DNA from 2 places in the Streptomyces sp. NPDC087263 genome. Region 2 is predicted to be linked to the other one. Evidence: riboswitches for the same ligand, from Rfam matches in the RefSeq annotation. Region 2 holds a riboswitch; the other holds the start of a gene.
What was found. Region 2 has a riboswitch for glycine ahead of gcvP (aminomethyl-transferring glycine dehydrogenase). Riboswitches for the same ligand answer to the same signal wherever they lie in the genome.
Positions count from the first base shown of each region.

Region 1: another riboswitch for glycine. It lies ahead of gcvT (glycine cleavage system aminomethyltransferase GcvT); the one in region 2 lies ahead of gcvP (aminomethyl-transferring glycine dehydrogenase).

Region 1 covers NZ_JBIUYT010000002.1:306,197-320,767, forward strand. Annotated here, with positions in the region: gene ACIPC1_RS06600 (ABC transporter permease) at 1-260, opposite strand, end outside; gene ACIPC1_RS06605 (enhanced serine sensitivity protein SseB C-terminal domain-containing protein) at 709-1,503, opposite strand; gene ACIPC1_RS06610 (enhanced serine sensitivity protein SseB) at 1,664-2,467, opposite strand; gene ACIPC1_RS06615 (AAA family ATPase) at 2,588-3,274, opposite strand; glycine riboswitch at 3,497-3,593, shown strand; gene gcvT (glycine cleavage system aminomethyltransferase GcvT) at 3,741-4,859, shown strand; gene gcvH (glycine cleavage system protein GcvH) at 5,035-5,412, shown strand; gene glyA (serine hydroxymethyltransferase) at 5,427-6,713, shown strand; gene ACIPC1_RS06635 (L-serine ammonia-lyase) at 6,865-8,232, shown strand; gene ACIPC1_RS06640 (cupin domain-containing protein) at 8,520-9,026, shown strand; gene ACIPC1_RS06645 (MFS transporter) at 9,023-10,294, shown strand; gene ACIPC1_RS06650 (VOC family protein) at 10,308-10,736, shown strand; gene ACIPC1_RS06655 (sensor histidine kinase) at 10,871-12,340, opposite strand; gene ACIPC1_RS06660 (response regulator transcription factor) at 12,337-13,014, opposite strand; gene ACIPC1_RS06665 (AbrB family transcriptional regulator) at 13,224-14,429, shown strand.
Region 2 covers NZ_JBIUYT010000012.1:3,124-17,694, forward strand. Annotated here, with positions in the region: gene ACIPC1_RS32615 (sugar phosphate nucleotidyltransferase) at 1-331, shown strand, start outside; gene ACIPC1_RS32620 (DUF881 domain-containing protein) at 499-1,335, shown strand; gene ACIPC1_RS32625 (small basic family protein) at 1,332-1,664, shown strand; gene ACIPC1_RS32630 (DUF881 domain-containing protein) at 1,670-2,533, shown strand; gene ACIPC1_RS32635 (FHA domain-containing protein) at 2,595-3,572, shown strand; gene ACIPC1_RS32640 (MerR family transcriptional regulator) at 3,615-4,358, shown strand; gene ACIPC1_RS32645 (bifunctional nuclease family protein) at 4,444-4,917, shown strand; gene ACIPC1_RS32650 (MerR family transcriptional regulator) at 5,136-5,771, shown strand; gene ACIPC1_RS32655 (DNA polymerase IV) at 5,850-7,220, shown strand; gene ACIPC1_RS32660 (PRC-barrel domain-containing protein) at 7,257-7,628, opposite strand; glycine riboswitch at 7,743-7,839, shown strand; gene gcvP (aminomethyl-transferring glycine dehydrogenase) at 8,023-10,908, shown strand; gene ACIPC1_RS32670 (DUF5999 family protein) at 11,219-11,425, opposite strand; gene ACIPC1_RS32675 (hypothetical protein) at 11,781-12,365, opposite strand; gene ACIPC1_RS32680 (glutamate--cysteine ligase) at 12,909-14,426, shown strand; gene ACIPC1_RS32685 (substrate-binding and VWA domain-containing protein) at 14,533-14,571, opposite strand, start outside.

The DNA of each region.
Region 1 (14,571 bases), on a different contig from region 2:
GTGTTGGGGTCGATCAGGTCCTGGTTGAAGGCGTTCGGGTCGAGTCCGAACACCGCCTGGATGGGGCGCGAGAGCGCCGCCACCAGGATGAGCAGCACGACGATGACACCGCCGACGACCGCCACCTTGTCGCGCTTGAAGCGCGTCCAGGCGATCTGCCCCAGGGAACGGCCCTCGATCTGCCCCTTGTCGACACCGGCAAGCACAGCCTCCGGCTGTACTTCCGTTTCCGACCCGGTGGTCTCGATCGGTGCGGTCACAATGACCCGACCCCTCTGACCGGTGGTGACCGGCCTACGCCTGCCGCTGTCTGCGGCTTGGTTCACTTGCATGCCGGGAGCGGCCGCAGATGGTGCGGCCTGGAAACCCGGGCTGTTACGACGACTTGCACTCACTCACAGGATCGAGGACCCCATGTCTGACACGGGAGTCTTCATGGCCGCCACGATCACGTGCCAGGTCTGACGGCGAAAGTATGCGCAACCGTGATGCGGTTAAGTGGATTCCGTTATCCGAACAGTGGGTAACGCGGGGCGGACAGTGGGCAGTTGGGGTGGAAAGGGCCATGGGGCGCCCTTTCGGCCGGTGTCAGCCCCAAAGGGGACATCCAACCCTTACGCCCGCCGACCCGCAGGTCAGACGCAAGATCACGACATGCGGAGATCAGGACATGGCGGGGCGAGGACGGGTTTCGCTGTGGAACAGGGATCAGTATGACCGGGACTGCGGATAGCCGTAGCCACCGGCCACCGGTGCCTGCGCCGGAGCCGCGTGCGCCTCACGGTCGTAGAAGGGCCGCGCGTGGGACCGCAGCCACATCGCCACCGGGTCGTATTCGTCGGACATCGCGACGGTCGAGACGGGCAGCCCGTCCGGCACAGCGCCGATCGACTGCTGCATCATCGCCCGCACCGAGTCGACGGCCGGCGGCGAGGTGTCGTACACATCGAGGCCGATGGCCAGATAGGGCGCCCCGAGCGCGGGCTGTACCCAGGCGCGGCGCAGCGAGCGCACGGCGGACGTGCGGTGCGCGTTCTGTGTGAGCAGGGCGTAGAACTGCGGGATCTCGATGCCCGGCTCGGAGAGCCTGAGCGGGCCCGCGGGCTGGCGCTCCAGGCCCGTGGCGATACGGCGCAGATCGAGCCAGGGGATGCCGACGCCGCCGCCGGGGGCGTGCGGGTTCAGCCAGAGACCGAACTGGTCGGGGTACAGGGTGCGGGCGACATCGAGGCCGTCCACCACCTCGTACGAACGGTTCCAGCCGCTGGCCGAGAGCTCCTGGGCGGAGGTCACACAGGGTGCGTACCCGAAGCCGTCCACCTGCATGTTTCCGTACTGCGCGTCCGGGGAGCCGGACTGGCCGTGCCAGAGCAGCATCCAGACCTGGCCTGCCGACGGGGCCGCGAGCGCGCGAAGGAGCGCCTCGTAGGCGTCGTAACGCCCGGGCGTCACCTGGCGCAGCATGTGCTCGACCTGCCCGGCCGCGGTGCCGCTGGCGCTCACCTGTACCGCCCCTTCGCGAAGTTGCCCCGGATATGAAACCAGCTTAAGCGGCGACCCTGACACCGGCGCGGGACGCTCCGCTGGAATGCCGCATGAGAGCTGGGGACTTGCTGCCGTACCGCGACCGCGGTGCGGTCGCTCGCGCCTCTTTTGGGCGCCCTCAGTGGCCGTGCTGGTAGAAGGGCCGCACCCGCTCGCGCATCCAGTCGCCCACCGGGTCCTGGGTGATGTCCAGGAGGACGAGGTTCACGGGGCGGTCGACCGGGACCCGGCCCAGCGCACGGCCCAGCGCGTCCAGGGGGAGCGTGCGGGCCTCGCCCTCCCACAGGGAGAGTTCGACGCCGATGAACATCACGGGCGAGCCGCCCTCGATGCCGGCCAGGCAGCGGCGGGCGGTCAGCACGACGCCGGTCCCGGCGAACTCGGCGGAGGCGGCGGACAGGAAGTCCACCGGGTCGTCCTGCCAGTCGGGCTCGAAGAGCCGCACCCGGCCGCCGCTCGCGGATCCGTCCAGCGGCGTATGCCCGGCGCGGCACAGCTCGGCGACCGCGAGGGGCGGCAGCGGTACGCCGACCACACCGTCCGGGTTGACCACGATGCCGGCCTGCGGGGGCAGCCCGCGGGCGAACTCGACGGCGGGCGCGATCGTGAACGACATGTGCCCGCCGGTGACCTGGCGGAACTGCTCCTCGGAGCTGAAGACGGGGACGTACGCCTGACCCGCGATCTCCAGCGTGGGCAGGTCGAGCGGGCCGCTGTGCGGGCCGCCGCCGTTCGGCAGCGGGACCCAGACGAAGCTGCGGCCGAGGACCTCGACGATGCGGGCACCCGACGAGGGCCCCGCGGGCACGCCGAGGGACGCCGCGAGCACCTCCTCCAGCTCGTTGCCCGGCCATCCGCCGTGCGGATGGGGGTGGGCCTGCGCCGGGAGGCCGGGGATGTCGGGGAATTGCGGGAAGTCCATCTGTCTACCGCCTGCTGTGAACCACTGTTCCGGTGTTCGGGTGTTCCGGCTGGCTAGATTAGTGGGCTTGTACGCAGTCTCGGCCGCTTCGGCGGTTCCCAGCCACTCCCCCCGCCCCTCTCAGCCACCGAAGTCGATCCGGCGCAGCACGTCCGCCGCGTCGCGGTCGACGAGCACCGCGGAACCACAGCCCTCCGGCAGGTCGCCCTTCTCGACGGAGCGCAGCAGCCGGGCGATCGCGCCGCGGTGGCGGGTGAACGCGTACCGCGAGACGCCGCGGCCGCGCTCGCGCTGACCGTCGAGCGCCGTGCCCGGTGTGACGTCGAGCAGCAGCAGGTGCAGCGCGCCGCCGCGGCGGCGGGCCTCGCGCGCGAGCCAGCGGCGGACCCAGGCCTGCGTACCGCAGTCGTGTACGACGACTCCGGCGCCGGAGCGCAACGCGCGGTGCAGGCCCGTGTAGTGGGCGAGGCGGACGAGGGGGCGGTAGACCGCGTACGGGAGCCAGCGGGACGTCCATCCGTCCCAGCGGTCGCGGGTGTCCTGCGAGTCGACGCGCGGGCCCGAGACGGCGCGGCGCATCAGGGTCGACTTACCGCTGCCGGGGAGTCCGGTGACCACGACGACGTCGGAACTGCCGAAGTGCAGGCCGTGCGGGCTGTGTCCCGCGCGGTCCCTGAGGTCGCGGACGACAGCCGTCGGGAGCGGGTGGCACACCTCCCGGGCCGGGGCACCGGGCTGCTTGGGCAGCGCGAGGCCCGCCGTCGTCGCGTACGCCGTGGTCCTGTTCACCGTGACCGTCCTCCCCATGGGTCTGGAGACCCATCCCCGCCGAGTGTAAAGAGAAGGTAATGCGCGGTGCTTCCTGTTTCCGTAATCGGACTGCCACAGGCTGGTTACAGGTCGCTTCAGGATGTCACTGTAAGGCGCCGCGAGTCACTGTGGGTCGCTGTGCGGGGGCGTTCGAAGGTGCCCCTCCCGTGTCCCCGGGATGCGTGCAATGATGTGCGCGCCAACTGCATACCGGCCGCTTGAATCCGCGCGGGAGAGTTCCGGGGCACGTCGCCCCGGGCGCCGAAGGAGCAAGTCCCTCCCTTGAATCTCTCAGGCCCCGTACCGCGCGGGCGAGGCACATCTGAAAAGCGGGCCGCCGACCAGTGGCCCCACCCAAGGTGCAAGTCATGACCTCCGTTTCGCGGGGTCGTGATGAACCTCTCAGGTTCCGATGACAGATGGGGAGGAACGACCTCGCCGTCATGCCTTGGGAGCCCCACCGATGAGCAGCAACGCACCCCGTCACACCGCCCTCGATGCCCTGCATCGCTCGCTCGGCGCGACGATGACCGACTTCGCGGGCTGGGACATGCCCCTGCGCTACGGCTCCGAACGCGACGAGCACCTCGCCGTCCGTACGAAGGCCGGTCTCTTCGACCTCTCGCATATGGGAGAGATCACGGTCAGCGGGCCCCAGGCCGCCGCTCTCCTCAACCACGCGCTGGTCGGCAACATCGCCTCGGTCGGTGTCGGCCGCGCCCGCTACACGATGATCTGCCGGGCGGACGGTGGCATCCTCGACGACCTGATCGTGTACCGCCTTCAGGAACACGAGTACATGGTTGTCGCCAACGCCTCCAACGCCCAGGTCGTGCTGGACGCCCTCGTGGAGCGTTCGGCGGGCTTCGACGCCGTCGTGCGGGACGACCGTGACGCGTACGCGCTGATCGCCGTTCAGGGCCCGGAGTCCCCCGGCATCCTCAAGTCCCTCACCGACGCCGACCTCGACGGCCTGAAGTACTACGCGGGTCTGCCCGGCACGGTCGCGGGCGTCCCCGCCCTCATCGCCCGCACCGGCTACACCGGCGAGGACGGCTTCGAGCTGTTCGTCTCCCCCGGCGACGCCGAGCAGGTGTGGCAGGCGCTGACCGAGGCGGGCGCCCCGTACGGGCTCATCCCGTGCGGTCTGTCCTGCCGGGACACCCTGCGCCTGGAGGCGGGCATGCCGCTGTACGGGCATGAACTGAGCACCTCGCTCACCCCCTTCGACGCCGGCCTCGGCCGGGTCGTGAAGTTCGAGAAGGAGGGCGACTTCGTGGGGCGCGAGGCGCTCTCCGAAGCCGCCGCGGCGGCTGTCGAGAACCCTCCGCGGGTGCTCGTCGGTCTGATCGCCGAGGGCCGTCGCGTCCCGCGCGCCGGGTACGCCGTCGTCGCCGACGGCAAGGTCGTCGGCGAGGTCACCTCGGGCGCCCCGTCCCCGACGCTGGGCAAGCCGATCGCGATGGCCTACGTCGACGCCGCGCACTCCGCTCCGGGTACCGCCGGAGTCGGTGTGGACATCCGGGGCAGCCACGAGCCGTACGAGGTCGTGGCGCTGCCGTTCTACAAGCGCCAGAAGTGAGACTGGCCCACGGGCCGGGCTTCGGGCTCCACGGTCGACAGAAGCGACACCTGGGCACATATCGGGTATCCAGCCCGACCGTACTCGCCGGACGTGCCACCGGGCACACATCCGCCCAGCTCATCACCCCTCCCCCCGTCATCAGCACTCCCCCGCGTACAGGAGAATTCAGGACATGAGCAACCCCCAGCAGCTGCGCTACAGCAAGGAGCACGAGTGGCTGTCGGTCGCCGAGGACGGCGTCTCGACGGTCGGCATCACCGAGTTCGCGGCCAACGCGCTCGGCGATGTCGTCTACGCCCAGCTTCCGGAGGTCGGTGACACGGTGACCGCGGGCGAGTCCTGCGGTGAGCTGGAGTCGACCAAGTCGGTGAGCGACCTGTACGCGCCGGTCACCGGCGAGATCGTGGAGTTCAACCAGGACGTGGTGGACGACCCCGCCCTGGTCAACTCGGCCCCCTTCGACGGCGGCTGGCTGTTCAAGGTGCGCATCGCGGACGAGCCGGACGACCTGCTCTCCGCCGACGAGTACACCGCTTTCACCGCCGGCTGAGGAGTCGTAGCCCCATGTCTGAACCCAAGTCGCTTCTGAACACCTCTCTCCACGAACTCGACCCCGACGTCGCCGCCGCCGTCGACGCCGAGCTGCTCCGCCAGCAGTCCACCCTCGAGATGATCGCCTCGGAGAACTTCGCTCCGGTCGCGGTCATGGAGGCCCAGGGCTCGGTCCTGACCAACAAGTACGCCGAGGGCTACCCCGGCCGCCGCTACTACGGCGGCTGTGAGCACGTCGATGTCATCGAGCAGATCGCCATCGACCGCGTCAAGGCGCTCTTCGGTGCCGAGCACGCCAACGTGCAGCCCCACTCGGGCGCCCAGGCCAACGCGGCCGCGATGTTCGCGCTGATCAAGCCGGGCGACACGATCATGGGTCTGAACCTCGCGCACGGCGGGCACCTGACCCACGGCATGAAGATCAACTTCTCCGGCAAGCTCTACAACGTGGTCGCCTACCACGTGGACGACGCCACCGGCCAGGTCGACATGGCCGAGGTCGAGAAGCTCGCCAGGGAGTCCCAGCCGAAGCTGATCGTGGCCGGCTGGTCGGCGTACCCGCGTCAGCTCGACTTCGCCGAGTTCCGCCGGATCGCGGACGAGGTCGGCGCGTACCTGATGGTCGACATGGCGCACTTCGCCGGTCTGGTGGCGGCGGGCCTGCACCCCAACCCCGTACCGCACGCCCATGTCGTCACGACCACCACCCACAAGACGCTGGGCGGCCCGCGCGGTGGCGTGATCCTGTCCACGGCCGAGCTCGCCAAGAAGATCAACTCGGCGGTCTTCCCGGGCCAGCAGGGCGGTCCGCTGGAGCATGTGATCGCCGCCAAGGCCGTCTCCTTCAAGGTCGCCGCGACGGACGAGTTCAAGGAGCGCCAGCAGCGGACCCTTGACGGTGCGCGGATCCTGGCGGAGCGGCTGGTCCAGGACGACTTGACGTCGGCCGGTGTCTCGGTGCTCTCCGGCGGCACGGACGTGCACCTCGTCCTGGTCGACCTGCGCAACTCCGAGCTCGACGGACAGCAGGCCGAGGACCGTCTTCACGAGGTCGGCATCACGGTCAACCGCAACGCCGTCCCGAACGACCCGCGTCCGCCGATGGTGACCTCGGGTCTCCGTATCGGTACGCCGGCCCTGGCGACCCGCGGCTTCACGACCGAGGACTTCGCCGAGGTCGCGGACATCATCGCGGAAGCCCTCAAGGCGCCCTCTCCCTTCGGGGCGGCCGACGCGGACTCACTGAGGACCCGGGTGTCCGCGCTGGCGGACAAGCACCCGCTGTATCCCGGCCTGTAGAAGTTCGTACGGCTTCACGCGTTTCCTGCGTTTCGTCATCGGATTCGCCTGGAACGTACGTTTCTTCGGGGCGCCGCGCACACTGGATGACAGCTGTGGGCGGCGCCCGCCCCTTGCACCACCCCTGTTCTGCCTGCTTTGAGGAGTTCCCGTGGCCATCTCGGTCTTCGACCTGTTCTCGATCGGCATCGGCCCGTCCAGCTCCCACACGGTGGGCCCGATGCGCGCGGCACGCATGTTCGCCCGGCGCCTGCGCAACGAGGCCGTGCTGGACTCGGTGGTGTCGATACGCGCCGAGCTGTACGGCTCCCTGGGCGCGACCGGCCACGGGCACGGCACCCCCAAGGCGGTGCTGCTCGGTCTGGAGGGCGCCTCACCGCGGACGGTGGACGTGGAGGGAGCCGACGGCCGGGTCGAGGAGATCAGGTCGGCGGGCCGCCTGAAGCTGCTGGGTGAGCACGAGATCGACTTCTCCTTCTCCGACGACCTGATCCTGCACCGCCGCAAGACGCTGCCGTACCACGCGAACGGCATGACGGTCTTCGCGTACGGCGCCTCGGGCGAACCCGTGCTGGAGAAGACGTACTACTCGGTCGGCGGCGGCTTCGTGGTCGACGATGACGCGGTGGGCGAGGACCGCATCAAGCTGGACGACACGGTCCTCAAGTACCCCTTCCGTACGGGCGACGAGCTGCTGCGGCTGACCCGCGAGACCGGTCTGTCGATCTCCGCGCTGATGCTGGAGAACGAGCGGGCCTGGCGGACGGAGGAGGAGATCCGCGAGGGCCTCCTCGCGATCTGGCGCGTCATGCAGACATGCACCTCGCGCGGCATGTCCCGAGAGGGCATCCTGCCCGGCGGTCTCAAGGTCCGCCGCCGCGCGGCCATGTCCGCGCGCCAACTCCGCGCCGAGGGCGACCCATTGGCCCACGCCATGGAGTGGATCACCCTCTACGCGATGGCGGTGAACGAGGAGAACGCGGCGGGCGGCCGGGTCGTCACGGCCCCGACGAACGGCGCGGCCGGCATCATCCCGGCGGTCCTGCACTACTACATCAACTTCGTGCCCGGCGCCGACGAGGAGGGAGTCGTACGTTTCCTGCTCGCGGCCGGAGCCATCGGCATGCTCTTCAAGGAGAACGCGTCCATCTCCGGCGCCGAGGTCGGCTGCCAGGGCGAGGTCGGCTCGGCCTGCTCGATGGCCGCCGGCGCCTTCGCCGAGGTCCTCGGCGGCAGCCCCGAGCAGGTCGAGAACGCCGCCGAGATCGGCATGGAACACAACCTCGGCCTCACCTGCGACCCGGTCGGCGGCCTCGTCCAGATCCCCTGCATCGAGCGCAACGGCATGGCCGCGGTCAAGGCCGTCACAGCCGCGAAAATGGCCATGCGCGGCGACGGCTCCCACAAGGTCTCCCTCGACAAGGTCATCAAGACCATGAAGGAGACGGGCGCGGACATGAGCGTCAAGTACAAGGAGACGGCGCGGGGCGGGCTCGCGGTGAACATCATCGAGTGCTAGGGAAGTAGGCCCCCGACCCTCTCAAGGTCTCCCTCGCAGCCGCAGCCACGGCACTGAACCAGGTCTCCCCCACGGCACGCCGACCTCCTTACGGCCCGGCGGCGTCTCCGGGGTGCCCACCCCCGGGGTGCGAAGTCGTCGATGCCGTTCGGGTGATCGGACGCCATTCGATCTGTCGTATGAAGAACGTGTGACAGCGATCATGAACGCCGCCAGCGCTCGGGGGATGTCGATGTACGTTGAAGAGAGTTGCAATGGCGAACGTGATGCACGACAGGGGGAGTTGTTTGCCGACCACAGAGCAGCGCCGGGAGGAGGAGCAGTCCCCCGCCGCCGACCACCGCGTCCACCCGGCCGGTCGTGCCGACGACTGCCAGGAGCCCTGTCACGCTCGCGACATCCACAGCGGCTTCCTCATCGCCCCTGTTGACCGGTACCAGACCGCCCGGCGTGAGGACGACGTCCTTGCCGTCGGTTTCCATGGCCTGGAAGAGCGACCGACCCGCCTCGGTGAGAACTCCGCGTCCGCGCCGGTCGAATTGTGGCTGATGAACCGGGTGGAGCGCAGGACCGCCTGCTGCCGGTCCGTCAGCAGCTCCCTGGCCCACACGCCGAGGCCACGTGATACGACCGACCTGGACCCCGGGGACATCGTGCTCGTGCCGGCCTGGTCGCGGCACCACTTCACCAACCCCTCGGCCGAGGACCTGGTGCTGCTGAACCTGATGAACATCCCCCTGCTGGCGCACCTGGGGAACCTGGCCTCCGGGCAGCAGCAGGAGGCCGGCTCGTGACGGGGTCCGACCCCACCACGGCGACGGCGGACGAGGCGGTCCCCGGCGAGGCACCCGCGCAGGTGGGGGACTCGTACAAGTGGACCGTGCTCGGGCTCGCCGTCACTGCCCTGACCACCGGCTCCGTCGTCTACTCCGGTGTCAGTGTCCTGATGCCGTTCTGGAAGGACACCTACCAGCTGTCCGCCGCGACGGCCGCTCTCGCCGCCACCGCGGTCCAGGCCGGGCCGATCGCCTCCATGCTCGTCCTCGGACGGGCCATCGACCGCTACGGAGAGCGCTGGGTCGTCTCCCTCACGATGATCGCCATGGGCATCACGGCCTTCATCGCCGCGGCCAGTGGACCGAGTTACCCGATGCTGCTGCTGTTCATCCTGGTGATGGGTGCCTTCTACGGAAGCATCCTGCCGGGCGGGCAGCGGGCCATCACCCGCTGGTTCGAGCCCGGACTGCAGGGCATGGCCACCGGTATCCGGCAGAGCGGGCTGCCGATCGGCGCGGCCCTCGCCGGCGCGGTCCTGCCCGCGCTCGCGCTGCACCACGGATGGACGGCCGCGGTGGTCGTCCAGGGCGTGGCCGGCGTTCTCGGCGGCGTGGTGTTCGGGGCCTTCTACTGGCGCGCCGGCGACACCGCCGCGGTCGGCCGCAAGGCACCGGTGAACATCCGCCGCCTCGCCTCGGGCCTCATACGCGACCGCCTCGTCAGGTCACTGCTGATCAGCGGTCTCGCCCTGGCTGCCCTGCAGTACGTGTTCTCGGCGCAGATCCTGATCTTCCTCAGTGACCATCTGCGGATCCCGATCGTCACGGCCGGGTTCATGTACTCCGTGGCACAGGCGGCCGGGATCGGCGGCCGGATCGGCCTGGCCTGGATCAGCGACCACTTCTGGCCGGGCAGGCGGATGCGCTCCCTGCAGTGGATCCTTCTCGTCTCCGCGCCGCCCGTGGCCGCCCTCGCACTGCTGACCCCCGGTTCGCCGCGCGTCCTCGCGTACGCCCTCTGCACCGTCCTCGGCCTGCTCAGCGTCGGCTGGTACCCGCTCTACCTCGTCCAGGTCGCCGACATCGCACCCCGGCACGCGGTGGCCTCCACGATCAGTTTCGCGATCACCCTGAACCAGATCATCGCCGCCGCCATGCCCCCGCTCTTCGGCCTCCTCGTCGTCACCGCCGGCTACCGCACCAGCTGGCTCTTCCTCGTCGCGATCCTGGTCCTGACGGCCCTTCAGCTACGCCGCACCCAGGCGCTCGCCAGCCGCACCCCCTAGCAGGCACTCCCCCGTGCTCAAGCGCATCGGCCACATCGGCGTCGTCGACGACGGCCTCTTCCGTGCCAAGAAGTTCCTGGAAGGCCTCGGCCTGACACTCGAACTCGAACGCGAGGTGCCCGAACGCAGTGTGAAAGCCGCGTTCTACCGGTGCGGCGACGGCCGCATCGAGCTGATCGAACCCACCTCCGCGGAGGCTCGCGAGCGCCGTCCCGGCGAAGGCAACAGGGCCCGCAGCGAACACATCGCCGTCGAGATCGACGACGACATCTCAACCATCATGAAGGCCATTCGCGGCCTCGGCGTCGAGTTCGTCGCGCCCCAGCCCGTAGCGATCGACGGCAACCTCAACGCCTTCACTCAGCCCGACACATCGCAGGGAATCCAGTCCCAGCTTGTCGAGCGCGGCGCGGCGACGCACACGGCAGGAGCCGCAACTTGAACATCGCGGTCGCCCAGCACGCCCGGAACCTGGATCCACAGGTCGGCTGCTCGGCCCGAGGTCCGCCGACGAAATGCCCAGCGGTTCGCCGATGACGCGAACCGGTAGCGGACAGCCGTGGCCCGGGGCCGCGGTCAGTCGATGTTGCCCTCCGCGGAGGGCAGGAGGACGCGGATCCTCGCGCCTCCGAGGCCGCCCTCGCCCGGGGGCTGGTCCGCGTGCGCGGTGACGGATCCGCCGTGGTGGGCCACTACGTGGCTGACGATGGCGAGCCCGAGCCCGGAACCACCGGTGTCGCGGGAACGGGCCTCGTCCAGCCGCGTGAAGCGTTCGAACACCCGCTCCCGGTCGGCGGCCGGGATACCCGCCCCGTCGTCACTGACCGTCAGCTCGATCTCCCCCTCCCGGCGGCCCAGTTCGATCCGGATCCGGCCGGCGGCGTGCCGGCGGGCGTTGTCGAGCAGGTTGACCACCACGCGGCGCAGGGCGTCGGCATCGCCGCGGACCCGCCCGGCGGACACCGAACTCGCGTCGATACCGGCGCCGGCCAGCGCGTGCCGACGTCTGACCTCTCCCAGCACCACCTCGTCCAGGTCCACGACGTCGTGGGACCACCGCGGTGCGGGGTTCTCGCTGCGGGCCAGGGCGAGCAGCCCTTCCACAAGGTCGTGCAGTCGCTCGACGTCGTCCAGCAGCGCCGCGGTGACCGGGCGGTCCCGTGCCGGATCCGGATAGTGGACCAGAACCTCCAACTGGGCCCGGATCGCGGTCAGCGGACTGCGCAGTTCATGGGCGGCATCGGCGACGAACCGACGCTGCGTCACGGACGCCGCCTCCAGGCGCGCCAGCATCTCGTTGAGTGTGACCGCGAGGGCGTGGATCTCGTCGCGGGACGCCGGCAGACCCAGGCGGCGGTGGAGATCCGTGTCGCTGATGTCCATGGCGTGGCGTCGCAGCGTCTCCACCGGCCGCAGCGTACGTCCCGCGGTGTGCCACACCGTCCAGGCCACCAGCACGATGAGCGCCGGGTAGCCGATCACCAGACCCATCGTCAGTGTGTGTTCGGTGCGCTCCGCCTGACCGAGTGACACGGCGGCGATGACGGTGACCTCGTCTCCTCGCAGGCTCGCCGTCCGGACGGCGACCCGGAAGTCGCCGCCGTCCCCGATACTCAGGTCCTCCAGCGTCATCGCGTGTCCCGCGCGCAGGGGGGCGGGCAGCGGGTGCGGGAAGTGCCCGGCCACCGAAGGGTCGCTGCCGACGTACGAACTGGCCAGCGTGCGGCCCGAGGAGTCGAGGACCTCCGTCACGTCCACGTCCGCGCCGTTCGACGGAATGATGGTGTGGAGCTGGTCCCGCTCGACGAGCGAGACAACGTCGTCGACGTGCTGCCGTGCCGTCGAGTCGAGCCCGCTCACCATGGAGTGCTCGAGCCAGAGGAGCAGCCCGACGCCCGCCAGTCCCAGGGAGGCGGCGACGATCGCGGTGGCGACGAGGGCCACGCGGAGCCGCAGGGTCAGTTTCCCGAACGCCGCCGATCCTCGCGGAAGCCGCGCACGGATCCGGCCGAGGGCCGGCCGGTACCGTGCCTGAAGGACCGTCATCCGCCCCTCCCGTCCAGGCGGTAGCCGACCCCGCGCACCGTCTCGATGGCGGAGCGGCCGAAGGGGACGTCGACCTTTCTGCGCAGGTAACCGATGTAGACCTCGACGATGTTCGGGTCCCCCTCGAACCAGGCGTCCCACACCTCGGAGAGCAGCTCGCTCTTGCTCGCCACGGTGTCGGCGTGCCGCAGGAGGTACTCCAGTAGACCGAACTCCCGCGGCGTCAGCGGCAGTTCCTTCTCACCCCGACCGCACCGGTGTGCGCCGGGGTCCAGCCACAGGTCGCCCGCGGTCAGGACGGGCAGCCGCTGCGGAGCGGTGCGGCGCAGCAGCGCGCGGATCCGGGCGAGCAGCACGACGAACGAGAACGGTTTGGTGAGGTAGTCGTCGGCGCCCAGGTCCAGCGCGTCCGCCTCGTCGTACTCGCCGTCCTTGGCCGTGAGGACCAGCACCGGTGTGGTGATCTCGGCCGCGCGCAGCGCGCGGCACACGTCATAGCCGTTCCGCAGCGGAAGCATGAGGTCCAGGACGATGACGGCGTATTCGTTGCGCCGGGCGAGCAGCAGGCCCTTCTTGCCGTCCTCGGCGACGTCGACACCGAATCCCTCGGCACGCAGCACCCGTTCGACGGCGCCGGCGATGTGCGGTTCGTCCTCGACCACCAGCACGCGCACCGGCGACTCCTCCTGCTCGGCCGGGCTCCACGCGGTCACCCGATGCACCGGTCCTGAGTCTAGACGGCGGACCGGAGGGCTCTCAGCTGCCTCTCAGGTGCTCTCAGGAGCAGCACAGGCACCCCCGGGCACAGTTACCGACAGCGCGTCCGTACTAGCGGTCGATCCTGCGGACAGCGTCCTTTCCCCCCACGAGAGGCGCCGACGACATGACTCCTCACCCGGTCCAGCAGCGAGAACGGCGAGAGCACGATCCGTCAGGCCCTTCCGCACCGCCGGCCACCGGGCTCGGGACACCGGCGGGCAGAGCCGCGGCCCGGACCTCGGCAGGTCGCTGGGCCATAATCGTCTTAGGTGGCTACCTGGCGGGCGCCACCGCCTCGGCCTTGGGCCTCCCTTCCCCGTACCTGTTGGCGGCTTTGCTGGTGGGCGCCGCCCTGAGCCTGTCGGGTCTGGTCAGGGACCGGTTGCCGGAGGCCGCGAACCGCTCGTCCCAGGCGGTGGCCGGTGCGCTGATGGGCAGTTATCTGACACCGGCCGCGCTGGCAGCGGCGGCGCCGTTGGCACTGCCCCTGACCGTGGTGACCGTGGCCACCCTCGTCCTGAGTGTGACGGTCGCCTGGTGCCTGGCCTGCCGTGGCCGGATCACCCGTCCCAGTGCGGTTCTCGGGATGGCGCCCGGCGGCTCGGCCGCGATCGTCACCTGCGCCGACGAGCTGGGAGCCGACGTCCGGCTCGTCGCCTTCACCCAGTACCTGCGGGTCGGGCTGGTGGCGTCCACCGCCCCGCTCGTCGCCCGCTGGCTGGCGTCGCCCCCGGCGGACGCGGGGGCCACGGCGCCGGGTGGCGGGAACCCGGTCGGGCGGCTGCTGCCACTGGTTGCCGGCTCGGACCAGGACGCGGGCCTGGTCGTCCTCGCGCTCGTGGCGGTGTGCGGCGCCCACGCCGGTCGCCGGCTTCGCCTGCCGACGCCGGTGCTCATCGGCCCCATGATGGTGGCGCTCGCAGCGACGATGAGCGGGCTCCTGCCGGGCTTCGCGCCGACGGGGGTCCTCCAGAACGGTGTCTTCGTCCTGGTGGGCCTGGACGTGGGAGTCCGTTTCACCCGCGCGACCGTCGTACGTGTCCGCTCGCTGCTGCCGTCGCTCGTGGCGGCGACGGCGGCCGTCTGCCTCGGTTGTGCGGGGATGGCCTGGGTGTTCGCGAAAGCCACCGGCTCACCCGTGGTCGACGCCTATCTCGCGACCACCCCGGGTGGCATCAACGCGGTCCTGGCCACCGCGGTCACCTCCCACGCCGATGTGGCGCTGGTCTCCACCGTGCAGAGCCTGCGGCTGCTGATCGTCGTCCTGGCGATGCCCTGGGTCATCCGGCTCGTAGTGCCGAGCGGCCACCCGAAGCGGCATGTGCCGTAGCTGCCGAGGGGTCACCCGAAGCGGCAGCCGCCATACCTGCCAAGGTGTCACCCGAAGCGGCAGCCGCCATACCTGCCAAGGTGTCACCCGAAGCGGCAGCCGCCATACCTGCCAAGGTGTCACCCGAAGCGGCAGCCGCCAT
Region 2 (14,571 bases):
CGTACGCCTCATCGGGCTGGTGGCGCGGACGCAGCTCACGCTGAGCCAGATCGATGCGCGGATTCCGCGGGCGCATGTCCTCAAGCGTGATCTCGCCACTCCCTGGGCCGTCAAGGGACTCGTGATGCGCCGGGTCGTGGAGGAGGCCGGTGAGCGGTTCGTGGACACGACCGATGGCGTACGGGTCGTGGAGACGGACGGGCGCTGGGTGATGGTGCTCCCGGATCCCGCCGAGGCGGTTACCCATCTGTGGGCCGAAGGGCCCGACGATGCCTCCGCGGAGGCACTGCTCGACGAGTGGTCGGCGGTCGTGGACAGCGCCGGTCGCTGAAACACCCAACACGCGCGCGTGCCGGACAAGTGCCCCCAAGGGGGCCTGTCCGGCACGCCGGTGGGGCCATTCGGAGGTAGCGCCCGCGACGTGCGACGATGTGCGGCATGCCGCAGCAGCCCCCCGTTCGGAGCAGTCCCGCGCGCCCCGCGCGTCCGGACGCCTCCATGTCGCTGCTCACCAATGTCATGGACCACAGCCTTGACGAGGGGTATGCCGAAGCGGCTGCCCGGAAGCAGGCCGAGGGCGCCGGCGGCATGCCGAAGACGGTGCGGGCGAAGCTGGGTCTGGCGGCCGGTCTTGTCCTCGCGGGCCTGGTGGTGACCCTCGGAGCGGCGAACGCGCGGATCGCGGCGCCTGTCATCGCCAAGGAGCGCCAGGAACTCATCGACCGTATCGAGCGCGAGACCACCGCCGCCGACAAGCTCGAAGGCAATGTCGACACTCTGCGCGCCGATGTGAGTGCGAGGCAGCGTGAGGCGCTGAATACCGACGGGGGCAGTGAGCAGGCCGACCTGGTGGGTATTCTGTCGGGCGCCACCGAGGTGCACGGCCCGGGCGTGAAACTCGTCGTCGACGACGCCAAGGAAGCAAGTCAGGACGGCGACGGTGATCCGCGGGAGACCTCCGGGTTCTCCGACACCGGTCGCGTGCGTGACCGCGACATGCAGCGGGTTGTCAACGGGCTGTGGGAGTCGGGTGCCGAGGCCATCTCGATCAACGGCCAGCGGCTGACGGCGCTGTCGGCGATCCGGGCCGCGGGTGACGCGATACTGGTCGACAACAAACCGTTGGTGCCGCCGTACACGGTGCTCGCGGTGGGGGACGGCCAGCGGCTCAGCACCAGGTTCCAGAACAGTGCCGACGGGCTGTATCTGCATGCCTTGCAGGAGAACTACGGCATCCGGACCAGCATTTCCGTCGAGGACGACGTCCGGTTGACCGCCGCACCGAGTGTGATCGTACGTACAGCACAGCCGAGCACAGAGAAGGGCACATCGTGATCGCCGTACTGGGCCTCGTCGTGGGAGTCGTGGCTGGATTGTTGGTCCGGCCCGAGGTTCCCGCAGTCGTCGAGCCTTATCTCCCGATCGCCGTCGTGGCGGCACTCGACGCCGTGTTCGGAGGCTTGCGCGCGATGCTCGACGGCATTTTCGACGACAAGGTCTTCGTGGTGTCGTTCCTGTCGAATGTGGTCGTGGCCGCGCTGATCGTCTTCCTGGGCGACAAGTTGGGTGTGGGCGCCCAGCTCTCCACCGGTGTCGTGGTCGTCCTCGGTATCCGCATCTTCTCCAACGCCGCGGCGATCCGTCGTCACGTGTTCCGGGCGTGAGGCCGATGAGCAACGACGACGAGGCATCGACGGCCTCCGGCAGCCCAGAGAATCGTCTGCGCAGGGAACTTCCAGAAGAGGTTCGGGCCGCGGCTCCCGCGCCACCGGAGCGGGAGCCGGAGGAGCGGGAGGAGGGCGCCGAGCCTGGGCTGACCGGCCGTCAGCGACTGGCGCAGGGGCTGTGGCCGCCGCGGGTGTCCCGCGCGCAACTCATCGTCGCGCTGCTGCTGTTCGGCCTCGGCTTCGGTCTGGCCGTCCAGGTGGCGTCCAACAGCGACAGCGGCAGTGCCCTGCGCGGCGCACGTCAGGAGGATCTCGTACGCATCCTCGATGAACTGGACAGCCGTACACAGCGTCTTCAGGACGAGAAGCAGGGTCTCGAAGATCAGCGCACCGAGTTGGAGAACAGTTCGGACCAGGCCGAGGAGGCGCGCAAGCAGACTGTCGAGAGGGAGAAGCAACTCGGCATTCTGGCGGGCACGGTGGCCGCGCAGGGACCCGGCATCACCCTGACGATCAACGACACCAAGGGGACGATCGAGGCGGACATGCTGCTCGACGCCATCCAGGAGCTCCGCGCGGCCGGTGCGGAAGCGATCCAGGTGAACGGTGTCCGGGTCGTCGCCAGCACCTATCTGACGGATTCCGACAAGGGCGTGAGTGTGGACGGGAACAAGATCACCCAGCCCTACCGTTTCAAGGTCATCGGCAAGTCGCAGGACCTGGAGCCGGCGCTGAACATCCCCGGAGGCGTGGTGCAGACACTGGAGAAGGAGCAGGCCATCGTCACGGTCGAGCCCTCGACGAAGATCGTCGTGGACGCCTTGCGACTGGCGAAGCAGCCTGACTACGCTCGGTCGTCCCAGTGAAGCGGGGTCGCATGAGAGGGGCCCGGCCAGGGCAAGAGGTTGCGGGGGGTCGGCGCACCGAATGGGTGGTGCGTGGTGGAAACTGTCAGGTGGATACGGACGTTGTGAGGATGTCCGGGTCGACCGGTGTGTTCAATCAGGGTTCGTCCTGCCCCACGGGCGGGTCTGTTTCGGTCAAGGGGAATCGCCCGTGAAGTTGTTTGGGAAGTTGTTCGGCAAGAGCGCACGAGGAGAGGGCGGCGACAACGCCACTGCCCGGCACCGTGCATCACGCCATGGAGATGCCGAGGATCAGGGTGGCGAGCGCCCGCTGTTCCGGGATGAGGTCGGTGGTCAGGGCAGTGACATTTCCGGTGGTCAGGGCGCGCCGTCTGTTGACCCTGCCCAGTCAGGCCGCATAGGTTTCGGGGAACCGTCGACCTCAAGTACGGGTGGAGGGTTTACCGCCGACCCGTATGGTTCCCATGCCCCTGGAGGGCAGCCGCGGCAGGAGGATCCATCCATGTCGGCCCTGGTGTGTACGAGGTGCGGTAACCGCAATGCGGAAAACAGCCGTTTCTGCTCCAACTGCGGTGCGCCGCTGCGGGGCGGGGTGACCGCGGAGCGTCCGTCCGAGACGACTTCCACGATCTCCATTTCTGGCCTTGAGGCCTATGACGCCGAGGTGACGGGTCAGACGCTCTCACCGGCGCTCTCCCCGGAGGCTCAGGCGGCCGTCGACGCGCTGCCGCTCGGCTCGGCGCTCCTGGTGGTGCGCCGCGGCCCGAACTCGGGCAGCCGGTTCCTGCTGGACGGCGAGCTGACCACGGCCGGACGTCACCCGCAGAGCGACATCTTCCTGGACGACGTGACCGTGTCACGCAGCCACGTGGAGTTCCGCCGCGTCGCCGACGGTTCGTTCACCGTGGCGGACGTCGGCAGCCTCAACGGCACCTACGTCAACAGGGAGCGGATCGACTCGGTCGCTCTGTCGAACGGCGACGAGGTGCAGATCGGCAAGTACCGGCTGGTCTTCTACGCGAGCCAGCGGGGCATCTGACCCTCCCCCGGGCTCTGTCCGGGGGGACCCCCAGGAAGGTCCATGCTTCGATCACCGAGCGGCGGTGCCGGCCACGGTACCGCCGCCACGGACAGCGGACTGATGAGCATCGGCACGGTGCTCAACGTACTGCGCGACGAGTTCCCCGAAGTCACGATCTCCAAGATCAGGTTCCTGGAGTCGGAGGGGCTCATCGAGCCACAGCGGACCCCTTCGGGGTATCGCAAGTTCAGCGCCAACGACGTCGAGCGCCTCGGCCACGTCCTGAGGATGCAGCGGGACCACTATCTGCCGCTGAAGGTCATCCGTGAGTATCTGGACGCCCTGGAGCGGGGTGAGCCGGTGCGGCTGCCGACCGTGGGTCGTCAGCGCGACTCGGGCGAGGGTGAGCTGTTCGCCGAGCACGAGGCGCCCACGGCGGCCCGGGTTGGTCGCGCCGAGCTCCTTGCCGCTGCCGAGATCGGCGAGCCGGAACTGGAGGAGTGGGAGTCGTACGGACTCATCGTGCCGTTCCCGGACGGGGCGTACGACGCCGAAGCGGTGACCGTCGCCGCGCTCGTCGTCGAGCTGGGCCGGTTCGGGATCGAGCCGCGTCACCTGCGCGCGATGAAGGCCGCTGCCGAGCGTGACGCGGGACTGGTCGATCAGGTGGTGGCCCCGCTGCGGCGACACCGCAATCCGCAGACGAGGGCGCACGCGGAGGCGCGTACGAAGGAGCTGGCGGGGCTCACGGTGAAGCTGCACGCGGCGCTGGTGCAGACCGCGCTCGGTGTGCGACTGCCCTGACCCGGGGCGCTCCGCGGGTGCCGGATGGTCCCCCCGTTCCGTGCCCGACTACCCAAACGTCCCGGGCACGGCCTAGGGTTGCTGTGTGAACGAGCTCGATGTCGTAGGTGTCCGGGTCGAAATGCCCTCCAACCAACCGATCGTGCTTCTGCGTGAAGTGGGAGGCGATCGTTACCTCCCCATCTGGATCGGACCGGGGGAGGCGACGGCGATCGCCTTCGCCCAGCAGGGCATGGCCCCGGCGCGACCGCTGACCCACGACCTGTTCAAGGACGTGCTGGAAGCTGTCGGTCAGGAGCTCACCGAAGTGCGCATCACGGACCTGCGTGAGGGCGTCTTCTACGCGGAACTGGTGTTCGCCAGCGGGGTCGAGGTGAGTGCCAGGCCTTCCGACGCCATAGCGCTGGCCCTGCGCACCGGGACGCCGATCTACGGCAGCGACGGGGTGCTCGACGACGCCGGTATCGCGATCCCGGACGAGCAGGAGGACGAAGTGGAGAAGTTCCGCGAGTTCCTCGACCAGATCTCGCCCGAGGACTTCGGGACCAACAGCCAGTGAGGGCACGGGGCCTCGGAGAACTCCGGGCGGCAATTGCCAGCGGCCAGTGTGGTGTGCCGCGGCCCGCTCGGAGAGCATTCGGCTAGCCTTTCCCCGCGGTGGGGCGCGGGAAACCACTCCTAGGGTGATTATCACTCGGCGTGCCGAGTGTGGCGATCGTTGACGCACCCCTGGTGACTGCCTACCGTCGAGAAGGCAGGTCAAGGACGGAGGTCGGCGTGAGAAGCAGCGGCGACGGTACGGCTGGGGGTGCTCCCGGACGCGGTCTGGGGGAGAGCGGCCCGTACCCGCTTCATGGCAACGCGGCCGATCACATGCCGCGGCGGCCGACAGCAGTGTCCGGTGAAGGCGAGGCGGTTTCCGAGGAGGTCGGCTACCGCGGTCCAACGGCGTGCGCTGCCGCGGGCATCACCTACCGGCAGTTGGACTACTGGGCGAGGACCGGACTGGTCGAGCCGAGCGTGCGGCCCGCCTACGGGTCGGGGACGCAGCGGCTGTACAGCTTCAAGGACGTGGTCGTCCTGAAGATCGTCAAGCGGTTCCTCGACACCGGGGTGTCGCTGCAGAACATCCGCACCACGGTCCAGCACCTGAGGGAGCCCGGTTTCCGGGATCTGGAGCGGATGACGCTGATGAGCGACGGCGCCACGGTCTACGAGTGCACATCCCCCGACGAGGTCCACGCGCTGCTCCAGGGCGGCCAGGGGGTCTTCGGGATCGCCGTGGGCGTGGTGTGGCGGGATGTCGAGGGTGCGCTCTCGCAGCTGCACGGGGAGCGTGTGGACACCGGCGAGACGCTGGTGAGGAACAACCCCTCCGACGAGCTGGCACGAAGGCGCAATCGCGCGGTCTGAGGATCTGTGGAGCGGAAGAGGCTGATGGTGCCCCGGCTTGGCGGGGCATTGTCAGTGGCGTAGGGCAGCATCGGAGATGTGAGAACCGCGCCCACGATCCTGCATCTCGACATGGATGCCTTCTTCGCCTCGGCGGAGCAGGCGTCCAAGCCGAGCCTGCGCGGGAAAGCGGTCGTCGTGGGCGGGCTCGGACCACGTGGGGTCGTCTCCACGTGCTCGTACGAGGCACGGGTCTTCGGCGTGCACTCGGCGATGCCCATGGCCCAGGCACGCCGGCTCGCGCCGAACGCCGCGTATCTCACGCCGCGCTTCGGGATCTACCGAGAGGTCAGCGAGCAGGTGATGGGGCTGCTGCAGGCCCTGTCGCCGCTGGTGGAGCCGCTGAGCCTGGACGAGGCGTTCGTCGATCTGGAGGCAGGGGAAGCGGCCTGGGACGAGGCGTCGGCGCGGCTGACCGGAGCGAAGCTGCGCGCGGACATCCGGGCCGTCACCGGGCTCACCGGATCGGTGGGGCTCGCCGCGTCCAAGATGCTCGCGAAGATCGCCTCGGAGCAGGCCAAACCTGATGGTCTGGTGCTGATAGAGCCGGGGACCGAGCGTGCGCTGCTGGGGCCCATGCCGGTGCGGACGCTGCCGGGCGTCGGGCCGGCGACGGGGGACCATCTGCGGCGGGCCGGGATCACCACCGTCGAGGAGCTCGCCGAGGCGGGCGAGGACGAGCTCGTACGGCTGCTGGGGAAGTCCCACGGGCACGCGCTGTACGCGATGGCGCTGGCGCGCGACGACCGGCCCGTGGTCGCCGAGCGGGAGACCAAGTCGGTGTCCGTCGAGGACACGTACGACGTGGACATCCATGACCGGGTGCGGGTCGGTCTGGAGGTGCAGCGGCTCGCCGACCGGTGTGTGCAGCGGTTGCGTGGAGCCGGGCTGTCGGGGCGCACCATCGTGCTGAAGGTGCGGAGATACGACTTCTCGACGCTGACCCGGTCCGAGACGCTACGGGGGCCCACGGACGACCCCGGGGTGGTGCGGGAGGCGGCCGCCCGGCTCCTTGAGTCGGTGGACACGACCGGTGGCGTACGGCTGCTCGGTGTGGGTGTCTCCGGACTGGCCGACTACACGCAGGAGGACCTGTTCGCGCAGGCGCAGGCCGCCGCGGGGGAGCTGGCGGCGCAGGAGCACGTCGAGGAGGAGGTGGCGGAGGGGGCCGTCGAGGAGCAGGTGCCGCCGACTGAGCGGCGGTGGTCCGCGGGGCACGATGTGCGGCACGCCGAGTTCGGGCACGGGTGGGTGCAGGGCAGCGGGCTCGGGCGGGTCACCGTTCGGTTCGAGACGCCGTACTCCGAGCCCGGGAGGGTACGGACGTTCCGTACCGACGATCCGGGGCTGGAGCCGGCGGAGCCGTTGCCCTTGGTGGCGGAGACCGTTGGCCATCACGGTGAAGGTTGAGCTGCGGGCTTTGCCTAGAGGGGGCGGGGCGCGGCTTCAGGTTTCGTCCGTGCCCGCCAGGCGGCCGAAGTCGCGGTCCGGTGCGGGAGGCGGGGATGACACGTCGAGGCCGTAGTGGTGGTAGAGCTGGAGTTCCTGCTCGGGGGAGAGGTGGCGGCCGACGCCGAAGTCGGGCGCGTCCTTGATCAGCGCCCGCTCGAAGGGGATGCGCAGAGCGCCTTCGACGAGTTCGCTGGGCTCCAGGGGCACGAAGGCGTCCCTGCTGAACAGTCCCGTGCGTATGGCCGCCCACTCCGGGACCCCGGTCGCGTCGTCGAGGTAGACCTCGTCGATCGTGCCGATCTTGGCTCCGTTGCGGTCGAATGCCTTGCGGCCGATCAGGTTGCGCGGATCGATGTCGGTCTGCACGGTGCCCTCCATTTGGTCGCAACTCATCCGTAAGCACTACAAAAGAGCAGATTCAGGAAGGTGGCCACTCGAAGGCTCGGGAGTTGTCCTCGCTGGTAGGCTGGCAGCGGCTGCTGACCCTGTGCGGGAGAGTCCTCAAGACACCATCGGAGGGCGCCGAAGGAGCAAATCCTCCCCGGAATCTCTCAGGCCCACGTACCGCACGGACGAGGTCACTCTGGAAAGCAGAGCGGGTGCCGACGACGGCTCCCGCTCTCACCGACGGTGAAAGTCGGGTCGCAGCGGGCGGGCGGGCCGGTGAAACTCTCAGGTTGAGATGACAGAGGGGGAGGCCGTCGGGGCACCCGTGCCGGGGTGCCCCCCGAAGGTCGCGTCAGACCAGGAGGCCTCCGCCATGACCGCCCCTCGCATTCCGCTCTCCGAACTCGAACAGGGAATCCCCTTCGAGCAGCGCCACATCGGGCCCGACACCGAAGCCCGGGCCAAGATGCTCGCGCAGGTCGGATACGGCTCGCTCGACGAGCTCACCGCCACCGCGGTGCCGGACGTGATCAAGAACGCCGAGGCGCTGGAACTGCCGGGCGCACGCACCGAGGCCGAGGTGCTGGCCGAGCTGCGTACCCTCGCGGACCGTAACCAGGTGCTCGACTCGATGATTGGGCTCGGCTACTACGGGACCTTCACTCCGCCGGTGATCCTGCGGAACGTCATGGAGAGCCCGGCCTGGTACACCGCGTACACGCCGTATCAGCCGGAGATCTCGCAGGGCCGCCTCGAAGCGCTGCTGAACTTCCAGACTGTCGTCGCCGAGCTGACCGGGCTGCCGACGTCCGGTGCCTCGCTGCTCGACGAGAGCACCGCGGCCGCCGAGGCGATGGCGCTGTCCCGGCGCATGGGGAAGAACAAGAAGGGTCTCTTCCTGGTCGACGCGGACGTGATGCCGCAGACCGTCGCGGTCATTCGGACCCGCGCCGAGCCGACCGGCGTCGAGGTCGTCGTCGCCGACCTGAGCGCGGGCATCCCCGCCGAGATCGCCGGGCGTGAGATCAACGGCGTGCTGACCCAGTACCCGGGCGCCTCCGGTGTCGTACGCGACATCAAGCCGCTCATCGAGCAGGCGCACGAGCTGGGTGCGGTCGTCACCGTCGCCGCCGACCTGCTGGCCCTGACCCTGCTGACCTCGCCGGGTGAGCTGGGCGCGGACATCGCGGTCGGTACGACGCAGCGGTTCGGGGTGCCGATGGCCTTCGGCGGTCCGCACGCCGGGTACATGGCGGTGCGCGAGAAGTTCGCGCGCAGCCTGCCGGGCCGGCTGGTGGGTGTGTCCGTCGACGCGGACGGGCACAAGGCGTACCGCCTGGCCCTGCAGACGCGGGAGCAGCACATCCGTCGTGAGAAGGCGACGAGCAACATCTGCACGGCTCAGGTACTGCTTGCGGTGATGGCCGGTATGTACGCCGTCTATCACGGTCCCGCGGGTCTGAAGACGATCGCGCGGCGTACCCACCGGTACGCGACGATCCTCGCCGAGGGGTTGAAGGCGGGCGGAGTCGAGGTCGTCCACGGTGCCTACTTCGACACGTTGACCGTGCGCGTCCCGGGCCGGGCCGCCGAGATACTGGCCGACGCGCGCGACCAGGGGGTCAACCTGCACCTCGTGGACGCCGACCGGGTGTCGATCTCGTGCGACGAGACCACCACACGCAGGCAACTCGCCGCCGTGTGGACCGCGTTCGGCGTCGAGGGCGATGTCGAGGCGCTGGACTCGACCGCCGAGGACACTCTTCCGACCGCGCTGCTGCGCACCGACGAGTACCTCACGCACCCGGTGTTCCACCAGTACCGCTCCGAGACGGCGATGCTGCGCTACCTGCGCAGGCTCTCCGACCGTGACTACGCGCTCGACCGCGGCATGATCCCGCTGGGCTCCTGCACGATGAAGCTCAACGCGACGACCGAGATGGAGCCGGTCACCTGGCCCGAGTTCGGGCAGTTGCACCCCTTCGCGCCCGCCGAGCAGGCGCAGGGCTACCTCACGCTCATCCACGAACTGGAGGAGCGGCTCGCCGAGGTCACCGGGTACGACAAGGTGTCGCTGCAGCCCAACGCCGGTTCGCAGGGTGAGCTGGCCGGGCTGCTCGCCGTACGGGGATACCACCGAGGGAACGGCGACGAGCAGCGCACCGTGTGCCTGATCCCGTCCTCCGCGCACGGCACGAACGCGGCGAGCGCCGTGATGGCCGGCATGAAGGTCGTCGTCGTGAAGACGGCGGACGACGGCGAGATCGACGTCGAGGATCTGCGTGCCAAGATCGAGCAGCACCGCGACGAACTGTCCGTGCTGATGATCACGTACCCCTCGACGCATGGCGTCTTCGAGGAGCACGTCGCCGACATCTGTGCCCAGGTGCACGAGGCGGGCGGCCAGGTGTATGTGGACGGTGCCAACCTCAACGCCCTGGTGGGGCTTGCCAAGCCGGGGCACTTCGGCGGTGACGTCTCGCACCTCAACCTGCACAAGACCTTCTGCATCCCGCACGGCGGCGGCGGTCCGGGCGTCGGTCCGGTCGGGGTGCGCGCGCACCTGGCGCCGTACCTGCCCAACCACCCCTTGCAGCCGGCGGCCGGGCCCGAGACCGGTGTCGGCCCGATCTCGGCCGCTCCGTGGGGTTCCGCGGGCATCCTGCCGATCTCGTGGGCGTACGTCCGGCTCATGGGCGGCGAGGGGCTGAAGCGGGCCACGCAGGTGGCCGTGCTCTCCGCGAACTACATCGCGAAGCGCCTGGAGCCGCACTACCCGGTGCTCTACACCGGTCCCGGCGGGCTCGTCGCGCACGAGTGCATCATCGACCTGCGGCCGCTGACCAAGGCGACCGGTGTGAGTGTCGACGACATCGCCAAGCGCCTGATCGACTACGGGTTCCACGCGCCGACGATGTCGTTCCCGGTGGCCGGCACGCTGATGATCGAGCCGACCGAGTCCGAGGACCTGGTCGAGCTCGACCGCTTCTGCGAGGCGATGATCGCCATCCGTGCGGAGGTCGAGAAGGTCGGCTCGGGTGAGTGGGCGGCGGACGACAACCCGCTGCGCAACGCTCCGCACACCGCCGCCTCGCTCGGCGGGGAGTGGGAGCACGGCTACAGCCGCGAGGAGGCCGTCTTCCCGGCCGGTGTCTCGGTCGCGGACAAGTACTGGCCGCCGGTGCGCCGGATCGATCAGGCATACGGCGACCGGAACCTGGTCTGCTCCTGCCCGCCGCTGGACGCCTACGAGGACTGATCTCCAGGCCGACCCCGGGGCCGCGCGCGGCAAGGCGGTCGGGCCTGGACGCGTATGGGGACTGAACTGGTCGGCGGTCGGGGCCCGGATGCCTACGAGGGCTGATCAGCGCCGGGACCTGGACGGCTACGGGAACTGATCAGCGCCAGGGCCTGGACCTGTACGGGGACGACCGATCAGCGAGAGGGACTGGACGGCTACGGGGAGTAATCACCCTCGGACATGCGTCGGGGCCGGTTCGGAGAATGCGTCTCCGGGCCGGCCCCTCTATGTACTGGGCGGCTCTGCCGCAGCCACCCGGTTGTGCGGTTCAGGCCGCCGTCATCACGTGCTCGCTGCCCAGCGGGCGGTGCGGGGCGATGATCTGGCCGTCCGGCAGGAGCTCACCGGTGTCCTCGAAGAGCAGCACGCCGTTGCACAGCAGGCTCCAGCCCTGCTCCGGGTGGTGCGCCACGAGGCGGGCGGACTCCCGGTCGGCGGATTCGGCTGTCGGGCACGGCGTCTTGTGCTGGCACATTGGTGGGATCTTTCGCTGGGTTGAGAGGTGAGTGATGGCTGTGGTGTCTGTCCCGCGGCTCGATGTGGTCATGGCCGCCCCCCGTTGATGTGTGGTTTGGAACCCAGTGTTGCCCTACGGGCGTCAATCCGCAGGGATTTAGCGGCAGCGCTCCTCACAGGTTGATGACGCATCACCCGTGCGGACGGTTCATTCCAACTGTGCCGTCTTTTCGGGTGGTTCGCGGTGGCCGGATAAGGCTAGTCCGGTCGGGCGCGGGATGCGTTTTCCCTCGTACGAGCGGTATGGGGCCCGAACGAGCGAAGTGCCCCGCTGCCGGAAGGACGGCGGCGGGGCACGGACGCTGGCGAGAGTGCTATGCGGGTGAGCTGAGCAGAGGTGTGGGAGTGAGCCGATGGGTGAGGACCGGCAGGAGCTCGGCGACACGGTGTGGGCGGTGCGCTGCGATGCCGGGTGGGGCCGGTGCCAGCGGGACCAGGATGTCGGTGGCGGCGGGGTGGCCGGTGGCGCCGTCCGCGGTGGTGTCGCCGTGCAGCCAGAGCGTGAGCATGTACAGCTCCGGCACGGAGAGCAGACGGGCCTGGTAGGACTGTTTCATGGCCTCGGCCTGGCGCAGCGCGCGTTCGGTGGCGGCGATGTACGGGCCCTCGAAGAAGCGCGAGAAGGCCCAGCCGTCGGGGGTCAGCATGGTGTCGGCCGCGGCGACCATGCGGTCGCCGCAGCGGATCAGGAAGCGCCACCCGGTGAGCCGGGTGGCGTACCCGCCCGCGGGCGTGATGCGGTCCAGGATGTGTACGGGGAGCGGGAGTTCGGGTGTGACGGGTCCCTGTGCCATACGGAGGGACGGCGTACGCGCCTCCCGGACGGCGGTGGGGGAACCGAGTGCCGTGAGGACGGAGCGCAGGGCTGGCGCGGGAGCCGGGGGTAGGTGCAGCGGCATGATGGGTCGCCTCTCGTTCGACAGGCACGGTGGCGCGAGGGAGGGGGCGGACGGCGTTGTCAGCTCTCGGGGCCGAAGGGGCGAGGGATCTGGATCCGCCGACAATGTGTCGCCTGCCGCGTGGCACCTGGACAGCAGGACCTAGGACCGCGAGCGCCAACTCTCTGCCTCGTTCGCGAAGTTTATACGAGACGTGTTCACGCGGTGTTTCGTCTAGTCGTCCCACATATGAAGGGCAAGGCACTATTCGGTCGGCGAAACGAGAGGTTTATCCTGGTTCTGCGTGAAAGCGCGCCGATGACCTCGGAATGCTTCGTCGGAGCGGTCGGCCGATTCTCGTCGGCGTTTTTCACGAGATCGCGTCGGACGAAACTGGGCACTGGTTCATGCCTGGTGAATGTGCCTGGGGGTACTCGAGTCCAGAGTAGCGGGCGGCGGGCGCCTCCAGGACGTTATCGATCGCGTTGCCTGGGCATTATCCCCGGTGACCCGGGACGCCAGAGGCCGGAGTATCGGCCTGCCCATCCGAGGAAGGACGCTTCGATGGGAGAGAAGGTCGAGGCAGAACTGTTCGACCTGTCCGATCGCCGGCACTATCGCGAGAAGCTCCGGCAGTGTCTGACGGGGCTGGCGCGGCTGCTGGCGGAGGAGCGGTTCGATCGCCCGAAGAACCTCATGGGCCTGGAGATCGAGTTGAATCTCGCAGGGACCGACGGCACGCCCAGAATGATGAACGCGCAAGTACTCGAAAGGATAGCGAGCCGCGATTTCCAAACAGAACTCGCCATGTTCAACCTGGAAGTCAACATAGCTCCACACAGATTGGGTGGGCGAGTATTCGACCAGCTGGCCGAGGAGTTGCGTACCTCCCTCGCATACGCCCACAGGAAGGCGAAGGAAGTCGACGCCGGAATCGTGATGATCGGGATTCTGCCGACGCTCGCCCAGGACGACCTGGTCTCCTCGAACCTCTCGGACGGCGACCGCTACACCCTCCTCAACGACCAGATCGTCGCCGCCCGAGGCGAGGATTTCACGCTCGACATCGAGGGGGTGGAGCGCCTCGTCTGTACGTCGAGGTCCATCGCGCCCGAAGCGGCCTGCACCTCCGTGCAGTTGCACCTCCAGGTCACCCCGGGGCGGTTCGCCGACGTGTGGAACGCGGCGCAGGCGGTCGCCGCGGCGCAGGTCGCGGTCGGCGCCAACTCGCCCTTCCTCTTCGGTCACGAGCTGTGGAGCGAGTCGCGGCCCCCGCTGTTCCAGCAGTCCACCGACACCCGGCCGCCCGAGTTGCAGGCGCAGGGGGTGCGGCCGCGCACCTGGTTCGGGGAAGAGTGGATCTCGTCCGCGTACGACCTCTTCGCGGAGAACCTGCGCTTCTTCCCGCCGCTGCTGCCCCTCTGCGACGAGGAGGACCCGCTCGGTGTCCTCGACGCCGGCGGCATCCCCAAGCTCGCCGAACTCGTGCTGCACAACGGCACGGTGTACCGCTGGAACCGGCCCGTGTACGGCGTCGCCGACGGCGTCCCGCATCTGCGCGTCGAGAACCGCGTGCTGCCGGCAGGCCCCACCGTCACCGACGTCATCGCCAACGCCGCCTTCTACTACGGGCTCGTCCGTGCGCTCGCCGAGGAGCCGCGGCCCGTGTGGACGCGGCTGCCCTTCACGTCGGCCGCCGCCAACTTCGACGCCGCCTGCCGCCATGGCATCGACGCGCGCCTGGAGTGGCCCAGGCGCGGCCGGTACGGCGGGACGCACGAGGTCGAGGCCGTCGCCCTGGTGCGGGACGAGCTGCTGCCGCTCGCCGCGGCGGGACTGGACGCTTGGGGGGTCGAGCCCGCCGACCGGGACCTCTACCTGGGCGTCATCGAGGAGCGCTGCCGACTGCGGGTCAACGGGGCGAGCTGGCAGGCGGCGACCTTCCACCGGGCCCTGGAGAAGGGGCTCGGGCGGGATGTCGCGCTGGCCGCGACCACGCGGCGCTACGGCGAGTTGATGCATCTCGGGGAGCCCGTGCACACCTGGCCGGTGGGCTTGCCGGAGCCGGCTTCGCTGGGCTGAGGGGCGGGGGGCCTGGAGTGGTGGTGGGCGTCAGCTTTGGCTGCCTGCCTTCACGATGGCCATTTCGTTGAGCTGAGGGGTGGGGGTCCCGGAGTGGTGGTGGGCGTCAACCTTGGCTGCCCGCCTCCACGATCGCCTGGAGGAT